Regions from separate parts of the Citrobacter sp. MNAZ 1397 genome, predicted to be linked through region 2. Evidence: riboswitches for the same ligand, from Rfam matches in the RefSeq annotation. Region 2 holds a riboswitch; the other holds the start of a gene.
The links. A riboswitch is a leader RNA that binds a small molecule or an ion and turns the genes downstream of it on or off. The one in region 2 is predicted to bind thiamine pyrophosphate.

Region 1: it holds a riboswitch for thiamine pyrophosphate, as region 2 does, so the genes downstream of both, thiM (hydroxyethylthiazole kinase) here and thiB (thiamine ABC transporter substrate binding subunit) in region 2, are expected to answer to the same signal.

Annotation. Positions count from the first base shown of each region.
Region 1 is NZ_JAKIVH010000001.1:530,019-537,855, forward strand. It holds gene metG (methionine--tRNA ligase) at 1-564, opposite strand, end outside; gene apbC (iron-sulfur cluster carrier protein ApbC) at 742-1,851, shown strand; gene L2097_RS02270 (GNAT family N-acetyltransferase) at 1,869-2,294, opposite strand; gene L2097_RS02275 (RcnB family protein) at 2,310-2,642, opposite strand; gene L2097_RS02280 (zinc-binding alcohol dehydrogenase family protein) at 2,855-3,871, opposite strand; gene L2097_RS02285 (hypothetical protein) at 4,255-4,500, shown strand; TPP riboswitch at 4,721-4,818, shown strand; gene thiM (hydroxyethylthiazole kinase) at 4,853-5,641, shown strand; gene thiD (bifunctional hydroxymethylpyrimidine kinase/phosphomethylpyrimidine kinase) at 5,638-6,438, shown strand; gene fbaB (class I fructose-bisphosphate aldolase) at 6,700-7,752, shown strand.
Region 2 is NZ_JAKIVH010000002.1:390,676-398,512, reverse strand. It holds gene L2097_RS16595 (MFS transporter) at 1-1,018, shown strand, start outside; gene L2097_RS16590 (sugar efflux transporter) at 1,062-2,240, opposite strand; gene sgrT (glucose uptake inhibitor SgrT) at 2,341-2,493, opposite strand; gene sgrR (HTH-type transcriptional regulator SgrR) at 2,581-4,236, shown strand; TPP riboswitch at 4,313-4,413, shown strand; gene thiB (thiamine ABC transporter substrate binding subunit) at 4,447-5,430, shown strand; gene thiP (thiamine/thiamine pyrophosphate ABC transporter permease ThiP) at 5,406-7,016, shown strand; gene thiQ (thiamine ABC transporter ATP-binding protein ThiQ) at 7,000-7,695, shown strand; gene L2097_RS16560 (DedA family protein) at 7,688-7,837, opposite strand, start outside.

The sequences.
Region 1 (7,837 bases), on a different contig from region 2:
GGAATCACGCATTTCAGGCGTTGCACCGGACACCACGGATTTCGGGTCAATAAGTTCGGTCGGGCTGTAGGTCGCGCCGCACACTTCGCAGTTATCGCCATACTGATCCGGAGACTTACATTTCGGGCAGGTGCCTTTGACAAAACGGTCCGGCAGGAACATGCCTTTTTCCGGATCGTAAAGCTGAGAAATAGTGCGGTTTTTGATAAAACCGTTCTCTTTCAGGCGAGTGTAGATCAGCTCCGACAGCTCGCGGTTCTCTTCGCTGTGCGTAGAGTGGTAGTTGTCATAGCTAATATTAAAGCCAGCGAAATCCGTCTGGTGTTCCTGACTCATGTCGCCAATCATCTGCTCCGGGGTGATGCCCAGCTGTTGCGCTTTGAGCATTATCGGCGTGCCGTGGGCATCGTCCGCGCAGATGAAGTTGACATTGTGGCCGCGCATTCGCTGGTAACGGACCCAGACATCAGCCTGGATGTGCTCCAGCATATGGCCGAGGTGGATTGAGCCGTTGGCGTACGGCAATGCGCACGTTACCAGAATTTTCTTCGCGACTTGAGTCATAGTGGGTATTACTTCTTCTTTAGTAAAAAGGGGGTCTTGATGTTACCTGAAAGGGAAAAGTTGTGCCATAAAAGCGCGACCTCGATTGGGCACTATTGAGAAATGAAAAATGGGTGACAGTGGAGTAAACTTGAACCTTAACAATGTCTTTTCAGTACAACATAACAAGGAGTCGGGATGAACTCTCAATCCCAGGCCAAATCCCCGGAAGCCTTGCGTGCGCTCGTCGCCGGAACGCTGGCCAATTTTCAGCACCCAACCCTCAAGCATAATCTTACCGCGCTTAAGGCGGTTCATCATGTTGCCTGGCTGGATGACACCGTGCATATCGAACTGGTGATGCCTTTTGTCTGGCGGAGCGCGTTTGAAGAGTTGAAAGAGCAATGCAGTGCCGAGTTACTGCGACTGACGGGGGCCCGGGCGATTGACTGGAAGCTCTCCCACAATGTTGCCACCTTAAAACGGGTGAAAAATCAGCCTGGCGTCAATGGGGTGAAGAACATCATTGCCGTCAGCTCGGGTAAAGGTGGGGTAGGGAAATCCTCCACGGCGGTCAATCTGGCGCTGGCGCTGGCAGCGGAAGGGGCAAAGGTCGGTATTCTTGATGCGGATATTTACGGTCCCTCAATCCCGATGATGCTGGGTGCGGAAGGCGAACGCCCGACCTCGCCGGATGGCACCCATATGGCGCCGATTATGGCACACGGACTGGCGACCAACTCGATCGGCTACCTGGTTACCGACGATAATGCCATGGTGTGGCGCGGCCCGATGGCCAGCAAGGCGCTGTTGCAACTGTTGCAAGAGTCCCTGTGGCCGGATCTGGACTATCTGGTCCTCGACATGCCGCCGGGTACGGGCGACATTCAGCTTACGCTCGCGCAGAATATTCCCGTTACCGGGGCGGTGGTGGTGACCACGCCGCAGGATATCGCCCTGATTGATGCCAAAAAAGGCATTGTGATGTTCGAGAAAGTGGAAGTACCTGTGCTCGGTATCGTAGAAAACATGAGCATGCACATTTGCAGCAACTGTGGCCATCACGAGCCGATTTTCGGTACCGGCGGGGCAGAGAAGCTGGCCGAACAGTACCACACGCAACTGCTGGGGCAACTGCCACTGCATATTAGCCTGCGTGAAGATCTCGACCGGGGGCAACCGACGGTCGTAAGTCGTCCGGACAGTGAGTTTACCGGTTTGTATCGCAAGCTGGCAGGGCGCGTTGCGGCGCAGCTTTACTGGCAGGGTGAAGTCATTCCCGGTGATATTGCATTTCGCGCGGTATGAGTTGATAAGGCTGCCCGTCAGGGCAGCCGATAATGCAGGAGCAGATAGTCCCCGTCAGGCGATGTGCCTTCCGCTTCAACGTGCCAGCCATGGTGCTGATAAAATGCCAGCGCGTGGCGGTTTTGCGTCAGACATTTCAGTGAACCTGTACTGGTAAATTCAGCCTGCACTTTTTTCAGCAACGCGCTGCCCACCCCTTTGCCTTGCGCATCCGGGTCAACAAACAGGCTATGCAGAAAATTGTCGTTCACGTAAACGGCGGCAAAGCCCAGCCGGTGTCCATCTTCTTCCGCCACCCAGATGGTTTCATCAAGGGTGACGGCATCAAAGTCTTCCAGTTGCCAGTCGCTACCGTCCAGCCATGTCCAGTTTGCTCTGCGGGAATGCAGGAACAGTGTACGCAGAAAAGGGCGGTCGCTCTCTTGCCAGGGACGAATAATCAATAGGATTTCCTGAAATTAACGGTGGTAAAAGATATCGCCATTATAGGCCTTCAATATTTTACCGTCGGCGTCCGTAATAAGCACATAGTTTCCACCCATGTAGGTCCAGTGGCTGCCCGGATCGGGCGCGGGTAAATTGCGCAGATTCCACTGCTTAATGTTGTATTCTTCGCTACGGTACATTTCGGGTACCGTATCGCCGATGGTGAATTTAGTGAAATCAGCAACAAAATCCTTCACTTCATAAGACTGGGTTCCGCCTGTCGTGGCAGGGGTTTGCGGTGCAGCAAAAGTGGTACTGGCTGTTGCCAGCAATGTTCCCAGAAGTAACATTTTTGTTTTACCCATAATCTCTCCAGGTGTCGTGGGTTCTCATTTCGCGGGACTTATCATCAACTACTGTCTGGCGACGCCGCAACCGCGAAAATGTTATGAAAATAAGGCTTTGGTAAAAAGTGTAAGCAAAAGAAGAGAACAGCAGGCGAGGCGGAACGCTTTTTTCGCTATCCGCCTGAACATGAAGGTGTTTTTAAGAGAAATCCTGGCTGAATTGCAACACGTTAGTGCGCAGAAAATCCTTCCAGCACGATTTTGCCTACCGCGCGTTGCGTCTCGATCAACTGGTGTGCTTTACGCAAATTTTGCGCGTTGATGGCGCCGAAGTGTTCTCCCAGTGTCGTTTTGATAATCCCATCGTCGATAAGCGCGGCAACACGCGTCAGCAAACGGTGTTGCTCCGCGACATCGGCCGTTTCGAACATCGAGCGAGTAAACATAAATTCCCAGTGCAAAGAGAGGCTTTTCACTTTTAAAGGCACAACGTCCAGGGATTGCGGATCGTCAATGAGTGCCAGTTTACCTTGCGGTTGCAGGGCGTTAATCAACTGCTGATAGTGCTGCTCCGTGTTGTTGAGGCTGGCAACGTGGCTGACCTGCTTAATGCCAATACGCGCCAGCTCCTCGGTTAATGGTTTGCTGTGATCGATAACATGATGCGCGCCCAGCTCACTGACCCACTGCTGGCTTTGCGGGCGGGATGCCGTGCCAATCACGGTCAGGCGGGTCAGCTTACGCGCCAGTTGCGTCAGAATCGAGCCTACGCCGCCGGCGGCGCCGACAATCAGCAGCACGTCGCCTTCATTGCCATTTTCACGCACGCCTAAACGGTCAAACAACATTTCCCAGGCAGTAATGGCGGTCAGCGGCAGGGCCGCGGCAGAGGCGAAATCCAGTGAGGCTGGCTTACGGGCGGCAATGCGCTCATCCACCAGTTGAAATTCGCTGTTGCTGCCAGGACGGGTCAATGCCCCGGCATACCAGACTTCATCACCGGGCTTAAATAACGTGACCTTATCGCCAATGGCGGTAACCACACCGGTCGCGTCCCAGCCCAGCACACGAGGTTTATCGGCGTTAAACCCGGCACGCACTTTGGTGTCCACCGGGTTAACGGAGACGGCTTTCACCTCGACCAGCACATCATGCCCTTCGGCTTTCGGCGTCGGTAACTCAATGTCGGTTAAAAAATCAAGGTTGCTGCCGTTCTGTGCGGCCTGTGTAATGGCGATTGCTTTCATAAATACTCCGTAATGTCGTTATTCGTCAGGGGATGTGTTTATGCTAGTTCGCCAGGTGGTAAGTGAAAAACCCGGGCGGGAGGTGAGCACTTATCCTGCAGGAGTGAAAATAGCGTGGAATACCCCGGTGCGGAAAATTTCTGACGCGGGGCAGTGACAGGGCGCTACTCCTTATGGCAGAGTGCTTTGCGCGGCATTTTGCGGTGTGCAGCAGAGCACAGCAGGGGCCGTGGTTTTAATCATCGCCTCCTTGCGTTGAAATCTGTGCACCCGGTTACTATTTATTTTTAAGCTCAAAATTGTCTTTTCTATCGACTGAATTGATTAATTTCTTTTAACTTTTTGCCGATGATACGTTTACTTACCCGGCGAAGGAGGCTGCTTTGAAACGGATTCTAACTGTAATGTTGGGCGTGGGCATGTGCGCTGGCGCTCTTGCTGATTCTGGATCACCGCAACTGAAAGTGGAAAGCCAGAGGCTGATTCGCGAGTCTGGACATGAGTGCAACAAGGTTGAGGGCGTCTATCCCGCCGCGTTCGGTGGTTCTCTGATTGTGATTTGTGATGATACACGCAGATACACGATCAAGAGCAAGGATGGCCACTATGTCGTGGGTGTGGCGGAGTAACTCATCCGGGCAGGGCAAACGGGAGTATGCTATGTGTGTACTCTCAAAAAGAATGCTCGTCCTGGGTGCAGAATAAGCAGACATATCAAGTTTCCTCACACCGTTTTCTGCGCCGACTTACTGATACCATGGTAAGGAAAACGGGTTTATCGTTTACAAGACTTCTCCGTGGCTTTATCCTGATCCGGGATTAACAAACGTTAATCACAACTTATTGATTTTATTTGACTCGGGGTGCCCCTTTTCACGAAGGGCTGAGAAATACCCGTATTACCTGATCTGGATAATGCCAGCGTAGGGAAGTCAGATGCCTGCCCGGCATCCCTTCTTCACGCCGGGCAGGAGCGAATCGATGCAACCTGACCTGCTTCACCGTGCGCAAATCGCGCAAATTCTTCAGCAATTTCGTAAACATACGCCGCTCGTTCACTGCATGACTAACGACGTGGTGCAGACCTTTACGGCCAATGTCCTGCTGGCGCTGGGGGCGTCCCCGGCGATGGTGATTGACCGCGACGAAGCACAGCAATTTGCCGCCATTGCGGACGCGCTGCTGATTAATGTCGGCACGCTGACCCGCGAACGCGCCGATGCGATGCAGACGGCCATTTTAAGCGCCACCGCCGCGCGTAAGCCCTGGACGCTGGATCCGGTTGCCGTCGGAGCATTAACTTTTCGCAGCGATTTTTGTCGCGAGCTTCTGGCTTTGCAGCCTGCTGCCGTGCGCGGTAATGCTTCGGAAATTATGGCGCTCGCCGGGATGAGTGCCGGAGGACGTGGTGTGGACACCACCGATACCGCGATTGCCGCGCTGCCTGCGGCCCAGGCGCTGGCCCGCCAGACGGGGGCCATTGTTGCGGTGACCGGCGAGGTGGATTACATCACCGATGGTCTTCGTACCCTGCGCGTGACGGGCGGCGATCTGCTGATGACCCGCGTGGTGGGGGCAGGCTGTGCATTGTCGGCAGTGGTAGCCGCCTGTTGCGCCTTGCCGGGCGATCGCCTGTATAACGTGGCGGCGGCGTGCGCGTTTATGGCTCAGGCGGGCAGTCTGGCAGTGGCGACCACACGCGGACCTGGCAGTTTTATTCCTGCGTTTCTCGACGCCCTCTATGCGCTTCATGGGGAGGTACTGGCATGAAGCGGATCAACGCATTGACTATTGCCGGAACGGACCCCAGTGGTGGGGCGGGTATTCAGGCGGATCTGAAAACCTTTTCTGCGCTGGGCGCCTATGGCTGCTCGGTCATTACCGCGCTGGTGGCGCAAAATACTCGCGGCGTACAGTCGGTCTATCGTATTGAGCCCGATTTTGTCGCCGCACAGCTGGATTCGGTGTTCAGCGATGTACGCATTGATACGACTAAAATCGGCATGCTGGCGGAAACAGATATCGTGGAAGCGGTGGCGGAGCGCTTGCGCCGCTACCAGGTGCAAAATGTGGTACTCGATACCGTCATGCTGGCAAAAAGCGGCGACCCGCTGCTTTCCCCTTCGGCGGTAACGGCGCTGCGACAACATCTGTTGCCGCAGGTGTCGTTGATTACCCCCAATCTGCCCGAGGCCGCCGCGCTGCTGGATGCCCCTCACGCCCGCAACGAACGCGAGATGCATGAACAGGGTCAAGCGCTGCTGGCACTGGGATGCGAAGCGGTGCTTATAAAAGGCGGGCATCTGGATAATGATGAAAGTCCGGACTGGCTGTTTACCCGTAATGGCACCGAGCGTTTCACCGCACCCCGTATAAAAACCAAAAATACCCACGGCACGGGCTGTACGCTGTCGGCCGCCCTGGCGGCATTGCGTCCACGTCATGCGGACTGGGCTTCAACGGTCAATGAAGCCAAGCGCTGGCTGTCGGCGGCACTGGCCCAGGCAGACACGCTGGAAGTGGGGCAGGGCATCGGCCCGGTACACCATTTTCATCAGTGGTGGTGAGGGAGCGGTTCCCGGATGGCGATCAGGCTACGCGTAATACTTCACCCGGCTCAGCGCAGCGCCAGCCGGGTAGGGGGACCGGGGGAAAAATATTGAGCGCCGCACAGCGGTAAACCACAACCCGAAACGTGCCAGCAGAAAATGCTGAAAAATGGCGTTATGGTGGCAAGCCTCGACAATCGGTACCAGGCTTATTTTGCCCATTCATCGGGTCAGGACAAACCATATCCGCCTTCGTGCGGAGCTTACGGGAGTATAGCGATGACTGATATTGTGCAGTTACTAGGCAACGATGCCGACACCCTTTTACAACACCGTTGCACGACCATTGCGGCCGACCAACTCTACCTGCCGGGAGAGGATTACGTCACCCGTGTAATGATGGATAACAACCGTCCGCCAGCGGTGCTGCGTAACATGCAGACGTTGTATAACACCGGGCGACTCGCCAAAACCGGTTATCTGTCGATTTTGCCCGTTGACCAGGGTATCGAGCACTCAGCCGGGGCATCGTTTGCTGCCAACCCGCTCTATTTCGATCCCAAAAACATCGTTGAACTGGCCATTGAAGCCGGGTGTAACTGTGTGGCTTCCACCTATGGCGTGCTGGCCTCCGTGTCGCGCCGTTACGCGCACCGTATTCCGTTCCTGGTTAAGCTTAACCACAACGAAACCCTGAGCTACCCCACAGAATATGACCAGACGCTCTACGCCAGCGTCGATCAGGCGTTTAACATGGGGGCCGTTGCCGTTGGTGCAACCATCTATTTTGGCTCTGAGGAGTCTCGCCGCCAGATTGAAGAAATTTCTGCCGCCTTTGAGCGTGCCCATGAGCTGGGGATGGTGACGGTGCTGTGGGCTTACCTGCGCAATCCGGCATTCAAAAAAGATGGCGTGGATTACCATGTTTCCGCCGACCTGACCGGCCAGGCAAACCATATTGCGGCAACCATCGGTGCGGACATCGTCAAACAAAAAATGGCGGAAAACAATGGCGGCTACAAAGCGGTAAATTTCGGTTATACCGATGAACGTGTCTACAGCAAGCTGACCAGTGATAACCCTATCGATCTGGTACGCTACCAACTGGCGAACTGCTACATGGGACGTGCCGGATTAATTAACTCTGGCGGTGCAGCGGGCGGCGATACTGATTTAAGCGATGCGGTGCGTACGGCAGTTATTAACAAGCGTGCGGGCGGCATGGGCCTGATTCTTGGCCGTAAGGCGTTTAAAAAATCGATGGCTGACGGTGTGAAATTAATCAATGCCGTTCAGGACGTTTATCTCGATAAGAAAGTCACTATCGCATAAAACACGCATCCCTCTGCGCAAGGCGGGGAGGGATGCGCTTTTCACTTCTCTTCGTGCAAATATCTTCTTGCGGCAATCACTGGCT
Region 2 (7,837 bases):
TTTCTGGTCAACGTTTACCTTACTGCAAAGTTTTTCGCTAGGGTTAAAGTCTCTGCTGCTATTTCGTTTAGGTCTGGGGATCAGTGAAGCCCCCTGTTTCCCGGTTAACAGTCGCGTCGTAGGAACATGGTTCCCACAACATGAACGCGCCCGGGCAACCGCAACTTATACAGTTGGAGAATATATTGGCCTGGCTGCCTTCTCCCCAGTTTTATTTTTAATCCTTGAACATCATGGCTGGCGAACATTATTTTTTATTACCGGTTCGCTTGGCATCGCCTTTACATTTGTATGGTGGAGATTTTATAAAGAGCCGCATGAATCAACAACAGCAAATAAAGAAGAGCTGGAATACATTGGGGTTGGAAATAAAGAAAAAGGCAGCGAGAACATCCCTTTTAACTGGTCGGATGCAAAAAAACTACTGTGCTGCCGACAGGTCATTGGCGCTAGCTTAGGGCAATTTGCGGGTAACACCACGCTGGTGTTCTTTCTGACATGGTTTCCCACGTATCTCGCTCACGAGCGGCATCTCCCGTGGCTACACGTCGGCTTTTTTGCGACCTGGCCGTTTCTCTCGGCGGCGGTGGGAATCATTTTTGGCGGATGGATTTCAGATAAGTTATTGAAAAAAACCTCCTCTGTAAATATCAGCAGAAAGCTACCGATCATCTCTGGCTTGCTGCTCTCAAGTTTTATTATTGCAGCGAATTGGGTATCGAATAATACGCTGGTGATCGTAATTATGTCGGTTGCCTTTTTCGGACAAGGCATGGTTGGACTAGGCTGGACGTTAATTTCCGATATTGCTCCCAAAAATATGGCAGGGCTAACGGGCGGGATCTTCAATTTCTGCGCCAACATGGCATCGATTATTACGCCGTTGATTATTGGCTTTATTATCTCCGGTACCGGGAATTTCTTCTACGCACTTATCTATATTGGCCTGACGGCGTTGATTGGCGTTGTCGCTTATATTTTTATCATTGGTGATATCAAACGCATTGTACTGAAATAACCCACTGCTCCCGGCAACAGTCTGTCGGGAGCGGTTTTTCACATCACACGTCTTTAACCCGGCTGGTCAAAAAGAGCGTCACCAGCGAGAGCACCGCAATCACCCAGTACACCTTCGCATGGCCGAAACTTTGCGCCAGTGCGCCCTGTATAACCCCGGCGAGGATCACCCCCGTAGAGATACTGTTGGTGAACAGCGTTGTCGCGGACCCGGCACGGCCAGGCATCAGATCCTGGAACCATAGCATGCCTATACCGGCAATAATCCCAATAAAGATAGCGTTAAAGATCTGCAGCCCAAGCAACGCTTCACGGCTATGGAACACGATAAGCCCAACGTAAAAGACCACCCCCGCCGCCACCGCGCTGACCATCATCTTGCGCTTACCAAAACGCTTAACGTAGTAGCCCGCGAGGATCATTGCCGGGATCTCCAGTCCTGCGGCCGTTCCCATCAACACCCCCGCCAGACTGTCCGGTAAAGCCAGCTCGCTGCTGATCCACAGTGGCATATCAATGATGTACATCGTGTTGCAGGTCCACATCATCGTCGAGGCGATAAATAACATACGGACGTTCTTATTGCCCCAACCGCTGACTTCCGTCACGGCGATATCTGCAGGCTGTTCGATCCGCTTCACGGAGGGCAACCACAACGCCACCAGCACCAGGCTTATCACGAAGATACCGGCGGCGATCGCGTACATAGCGGTAAAGCCATAGTTAAGCGCCAGCATAAACGCCATCGGCGGCCCAACAACCCATGCCACCGAAATTTGCGCACGCATGATCGAGCTGAACATCACCACTTCACGCGCTGAGCTATCCGCATATTCCCGCGCCAGCGCGAAAAGTTGCGGCATAGCGGTACTCGCCAGCGACGCCAGCATCACGCCACAAGTGATAAGGGTCAGATAATGGCGATTGAAGGCAAACAGAAGGGCGTTTCCCACCGCCATCAGGCAGCAAAACATAATCAGTTTTTTGCGATCGCCCTGCTGGTCAGAGCGTTTTGCCAGTCCGAGGCTGACCAGAATCCCGGCAATGGCGTTAACGGTATAAAACAGTCCAACCCAAAACGGTTGCGCCCCCACCTCACGACTCAGAAAAAGACTCAGCGTCGGGGCCTGCAAAGCACCGGCAACACCGATCATAAACGCGACGATCATAAAAGCGATGAAGACCCCGTTCAGGCGACGTCCCATCGTGACTAACCAGAGCATAAAGATCCCTTGCACGCGAAAGAAACGAAAAAAGCCAGCAGATAATAACTGCTGGCGTGGTGATAAGCACCAATACTCAGTCACACATGATGGACGCGTTTCAGGGTTCAGAGACCGGGATTGTCACTTCCCACTGCATTAATTCTTCGAGCATTTTCAGCCGCTGGTTCGTACTCAGACGAAAGAGTCGGGACGCATCCTGCGTCGCGCGAAAATACGCTAAGTAAAATTGCCGTGTAGACGATCTCTTCATAGCCACCTCCTCGCTTCATCACGGAGGATTATTGGCTTAATATAGGGATAAATAAATTGCTGACTTTTCATCAGGAGTTCCCCTTTTATGCCATCAGGTCGCCTGCAACAACAGTTCATTCGTCTATGGCAATGTTGTGACGGGAAATCTCAGGAGACAACGCTCAATGAGTTGGCCGATTTGCTGAGCTGTTCCCGTCGCCATATGCGCACCCTGCTCAATACCATGCAAGATCGTGGCTGGCTGACCTGGGAGGCAGAAGCCGGACGCGGCAAACGTTCGCGCCTGACATTTCTCTATACCGGTCTCGCCTTACAGCAACAGCGGGCAGAGGACTTACTGGAACAGGATCGTATCGAGCAACTGGTTCAACTGGTGGGCGATAAGAGCGCAGTCCGCCAGATGTTGATCTCGCATTTGGGCCGTAGCTTCCGCCAGGGGCGGCATATTCTGCGGGTTTTGTACTACCGTCCACTGCGTAATCTGCTGCCAGGCACCGCCCTGCGGCGCTCTGAAACCCACATGGCGCGGCAGATTTTTAGCGCGCTGACACGCATAAATGAGGAAAATGGGGAACTGGAAGCCGATATCGCGCATCACTGGAAAGCGATCACGCCGCTCCACTGGCGTTTTTATTTGCGCCCCGGCATCCATTTTCACCATGGGCGTGAACTCGAAATGCGCGATGTCATCGCCTCCCTCGAACGCGTCTGTACACTGCCGCTCTACTCGCATATCACCCAGGTTATCTCTCCGACGCCCTGGACGCTGGATATTCACCTGTCGCAGCCGGACACCTGGCTGCCCTGGCTGATGGGACATGTGCCCGCCATGATCCTGCCGCAGGAGTGGAACTCGATGGACAATTTCTCCAGCCATCCTGTCGGCACTGGGCCTTATGCGGTCACGCGCAATAATAATAACCAGCTGAAAATTCATGCGTTTGATGACTACTTCGGTTATCGCGCGCTTATCGATGAAGTCAATGTCTGGGTACTGCCGGAAATTGGCGATGAACCGAATGGCGGCCTGACCATTGACGGGCCAACCGACGGGGAAAAAGCGGTCGAAAGCCGCCTCGAAGAGGGCTGTTACTATCTGCTCTTCGATGCCCGCTCACACCGGGGCGCAAACCAGGCCGTTCGCGACTGGATAAGCCAGGTTCTCTCCCCCACCCGGCTGCTCTACCACGCGGAAGAACATTATCAACAGTACTGGTTCCCGGCGTACGGCCTGCTGCCGCGCTGGCACCATGCGCGACCTGGCAGTGGTGAAAAACCTGCGGGGCTGGAATCACTCACCCTGACTTTCTATCGCGATCACAACGAGCATAAAGCGATTGCCAACACCATGAGCAAGCTACTGGCGCAACATGATGTGCGCCTGGAGATACAAGAAGTGGATTACGAAGAGTGGCACCGCGGCGATATCGTCAGCGATATCTGGCTCAATAGCGCCAACTTCACGCTGCCGCTCGATTTTTCCCTCTTTACGCATTTGTATGAAGTCCCGCTGATTCAACACTGCGTCCCGCTGGACTGGCAGGCCGATGCTGAGCGTTGGCGCGCCGGAAAGATGAATCTGGCCGTCTGGTGTCAGCAGTTACTGGCAAGCAAAACCCTGGTTCCGCTGATTCATCACTGGCTGCGGATTCAGGGTCAGCGCAGTATGCGCGGTCTGCGTATGAACACCCTTGGCTGGTTTGACTTCAAATCCGCATGGTTCGCCCCGCCCGACCCGTAATCGTTCAGATTCTGGCGCTTCCTGCTGAATGATAAAGGGGCGCTTTCAGAAAACTTACAAAATCATTACAATGGCGCAGTGCTCAACGGGGTGCTGCGCCAAAAGCGTGTGCTGAGAAAATACCCGTCGAACCTGATCCGGATAACGCCGGCGAAGGGATTTGAGGCTATCGCTTAAAATCCTCTTTGCCACCCATTTTTGAGGTGCAAAGTGCTTAAAAAAGTTCTGCCATTCCTGCTGCTTGCCGCAGCTCCCGCTTTCGCGAAACCGACCCTGACCGTTTACACCTACGACTCCTTCTCTGCGGAATGGGGACCGGGACCCGCGGTAAAAAAAGCCTTCGAAGCCGACTGCAACTGTGAGTTGAAATTTGTCGCGCTGGAAGATGGCGTATCACTGCTTAACCGTCTGCGTATGGAAGGCAAAAACAGCAAAGCGGATGTGGTGCTGGGGCTGGATAACAACCTACTGGAAGCCGCCACACAAACCAAACTGTTCGCCAAAAGCGGCATTTCCCCGGACGCCGTTACCGTGCCTGGCGGCTGGAAAAACGACACCTTCGTTCCGTTTGACTACGGCTGGTTTGCGTTCGTTTATGACAAAAACAAGCTGAAAAACCCACCGAAAAGCCTGAAAGAACTGGTAGAAAGCTCACAGAAATGGCGCGTGATTTATGAAGATCCGCGGACCAGTACGCCAGGTCTCGGCCTGTTGCTGTGGATGCAGAAAGTGTACGGCGATAAGGCCCCGGACGCCTGGCAAAAACTGGCGGCCAAAACCGTCACGGTCACCAAGGGCTGGAGTGAAGCCTACGGTCTGTTCCTGAAAGGAGAAGGTGACCTGGTGCTGAGCTACACCACCTCTCCGGCTTACCACATCATTGAAGAGAAGAAAGACAACTACGCCGCCGCGGCCTTTAGCGAAGGTCACTACCTGCAGGTTGAAGTGGCTGCCCGAACCGCTGCCAGTAAGCAGCCGGAACTGGCAGAGAAATTCCTGAAATTTATGGTCTCTCCGGCATTCCAGAACGCCATCCCGACTGGCAACTGGATGTACCCGGTCAGCAATGTCTCTCTGCCCGCCGGATTCGATGCGCTGGTGAAACCACAAACCTCGCTGGAATATACCCCGCAAGACGTCGCAACCCAGCGCGGCGAATGGATTAATGCATGGCAACGCGCCGTCAGCCGCTAACCTTCGGCTGGCTGGTTCCCGGTCTGGCCGCCGCCACACTGATGGTGGTGGTGGCCATCTCCGCGTTTCTCGCACTCTGGCAAAACGCCCCTGCGGCCGATCTGACAGCACTCCTGCACGATAGCTATCTGTGGCACGTGGTACGTTTTTCTTTCTGGCAGGCCTTTTTATCGACGCTGCTTTCCGTCGTGCCGGCCATTTTTCTCGCTCGCGCGCTCTATCGGCGACGCTTCCCAGGTCGTCTTGCCCTGCTGCGCCTGTGCGCGATGACGCTGATCCTCCCGGTACTGGTTGGGGTATTTGGTATTCTGAGTGTCTATGGCCGCCAGGGCTGGCTTGCCTCCGCGTTTCGCGCGGCAGGTCTGGACTGGACATTTTCACCGTACGGGTTGCTGGGCATTTTGCTGGCGCACGTTTTTTTTAACCTGCCGATGGCCGCCCGTCTGCTGTTACAGACTCTGGAGCAGATCCCCGGCGAGCAGCGACAATTGGCCGCTCAGCTCGGTATGCGCGGCTGGTCTTTCTTCCGTTATGTCGAGTGGCCCTGGCTGCGTCGACAGATCCCGCCTGTCGCGGCCCTTATCTTCATGCTCTGCTTTGCAAGTTTTGCCACCGTGCTGTCGCTGGGCGGAGGCCCGCAAGCGACGACGATTGAACTGGCTATCTACCAGGCATTGAGTTACGACTTCGACCCTGGCCGCGCGGCACTGCTGGCACTCATTCAGATGATCTGCTGCCTGGGGCTGGTTCTGCTCAGCCAGCGCCTTAGCAAAGCCATATCCGTTGGCAGCCATCAGATCCAGGGCTGGCGCAACCCGGAAGATCGTTTTTTCAGCCGTTTCGCCGACTACTCACTCATTCTACTGGCGCTCCTGCTACTGTTGCCGCCCCTGCTGGCGGTCATTGTCGACGGCCTGAACCTGAGACTTTTTCATGTGCTTGCCCAGCCCGTGCTCTGGCAGGCAATCTGGACCTCCGTGCGCATTGCGCTGGGAGCGGGATTGCTGTGCGTCACATTGACCATGATGTTGCTCTGGAGCAGTCGTGAGTTACGCTCGCGCCAGCATCAACTGGCCGGGCAAACGCTGGAGATGAGCGGCATGCTGATTCTGGCGATGCCGGGCATTGTGCTGGCGACCGGCTTTTTCCTGCTGCTTAGTAACAGCATCGGCCTGCCCTCATCCGCCGACGGTATTGTGATTTTCACCAATGCGCTGATGGCGATTCCCTATGCAATGAAAGTACTGGAAAACCCCATGCGTGACGTCACAGCACGCTATAGCCTGCTCTGTCAGTCGCTGGGGATTGAGGGGTTTAGCCGCTTACGCGTCGTGGAGCTGCGTGCCCTGAAAGCACCGCTGGCGCAGGCGCTGGCATTTGCCTGTGTGCTGTCGATTGGCGATTTTGGCGTCGTGGCGTTGTTTGGCAATGATGATTTCCGTACGCTGCCGTTCTGGCTTTATCAGCAGATTGGCTCTTACCGCACGCAGGACGGCGCCGTTACCGCGCTGATTTTGCTGCTTCTGTGCTTTTTACTGTTCACCCTTATCGAAAAACTTCCGGGCCGCCATGCTAAGACTGATTGATGTAACCTGGCTGTATCAGCATTTACCCATGCGTTTTACGCTGTCGATTAAACAGGGTGAGCAGGTCGCCGTGCTTGGTCCGAGCGGGGCCGGGAAAAGTACACTGCTGAATTTAATCGCCGGTTTTCTCTCGCCAGCCAGCGGCGTCATCATGATTGAGGATAGCGATCACACCGGCACACCGCCTTCGCGGCGCCCGGTGTCAATGCTGTTTCAGGAGAACAACCTCTTTACCCATCTCACCGTCAGGCAAAATATTGGTCTGGGGCTGGACCCGGGCCTTAAACTGTCCACGGCGCAAAATACAAAGCTTGCGACCATTGCCTGTACGATGGGTCTGGATGCGTTGCTTGACCGCATGCCGGATCAGCTTTCTGGCGGCCAGCGCCAACGCGTGGCGCTGGCCCGTTGCCTGGTTCGTGAACAACCGGTGCTCTTGCTGGATGAACCTTTTTCCGCGCTCGATCCGGCCCTTCGCCTGGAGATGCTGGCGCTGGTAAAAGAGGTGTGCCATCGCCAGCAGTTAACGCTGTTGATGGTGTCGCACAATGTGGAAGATGCCGCCCGCATCGCATCGCGTGCGCTGGTGATTGCCGATGGACGTATCGCCTGGGACGGGAAAACAGACGAATTGCTCAGCGGCAACGCGCCTGTCTCTACCCTGCTTGGGATCAGGTAACTACTTTTTGCAAAATAGACAGGTAGATGGGCATTAGCGGGTGGCGAACCAGTATCGTCACCGCAACCAGTGCCCCTGCCGTCAGGAGTGGCGCCAGCCAGAACAATCGACGACGCGGCAGCCAGGCCGTTAAACGATCCAG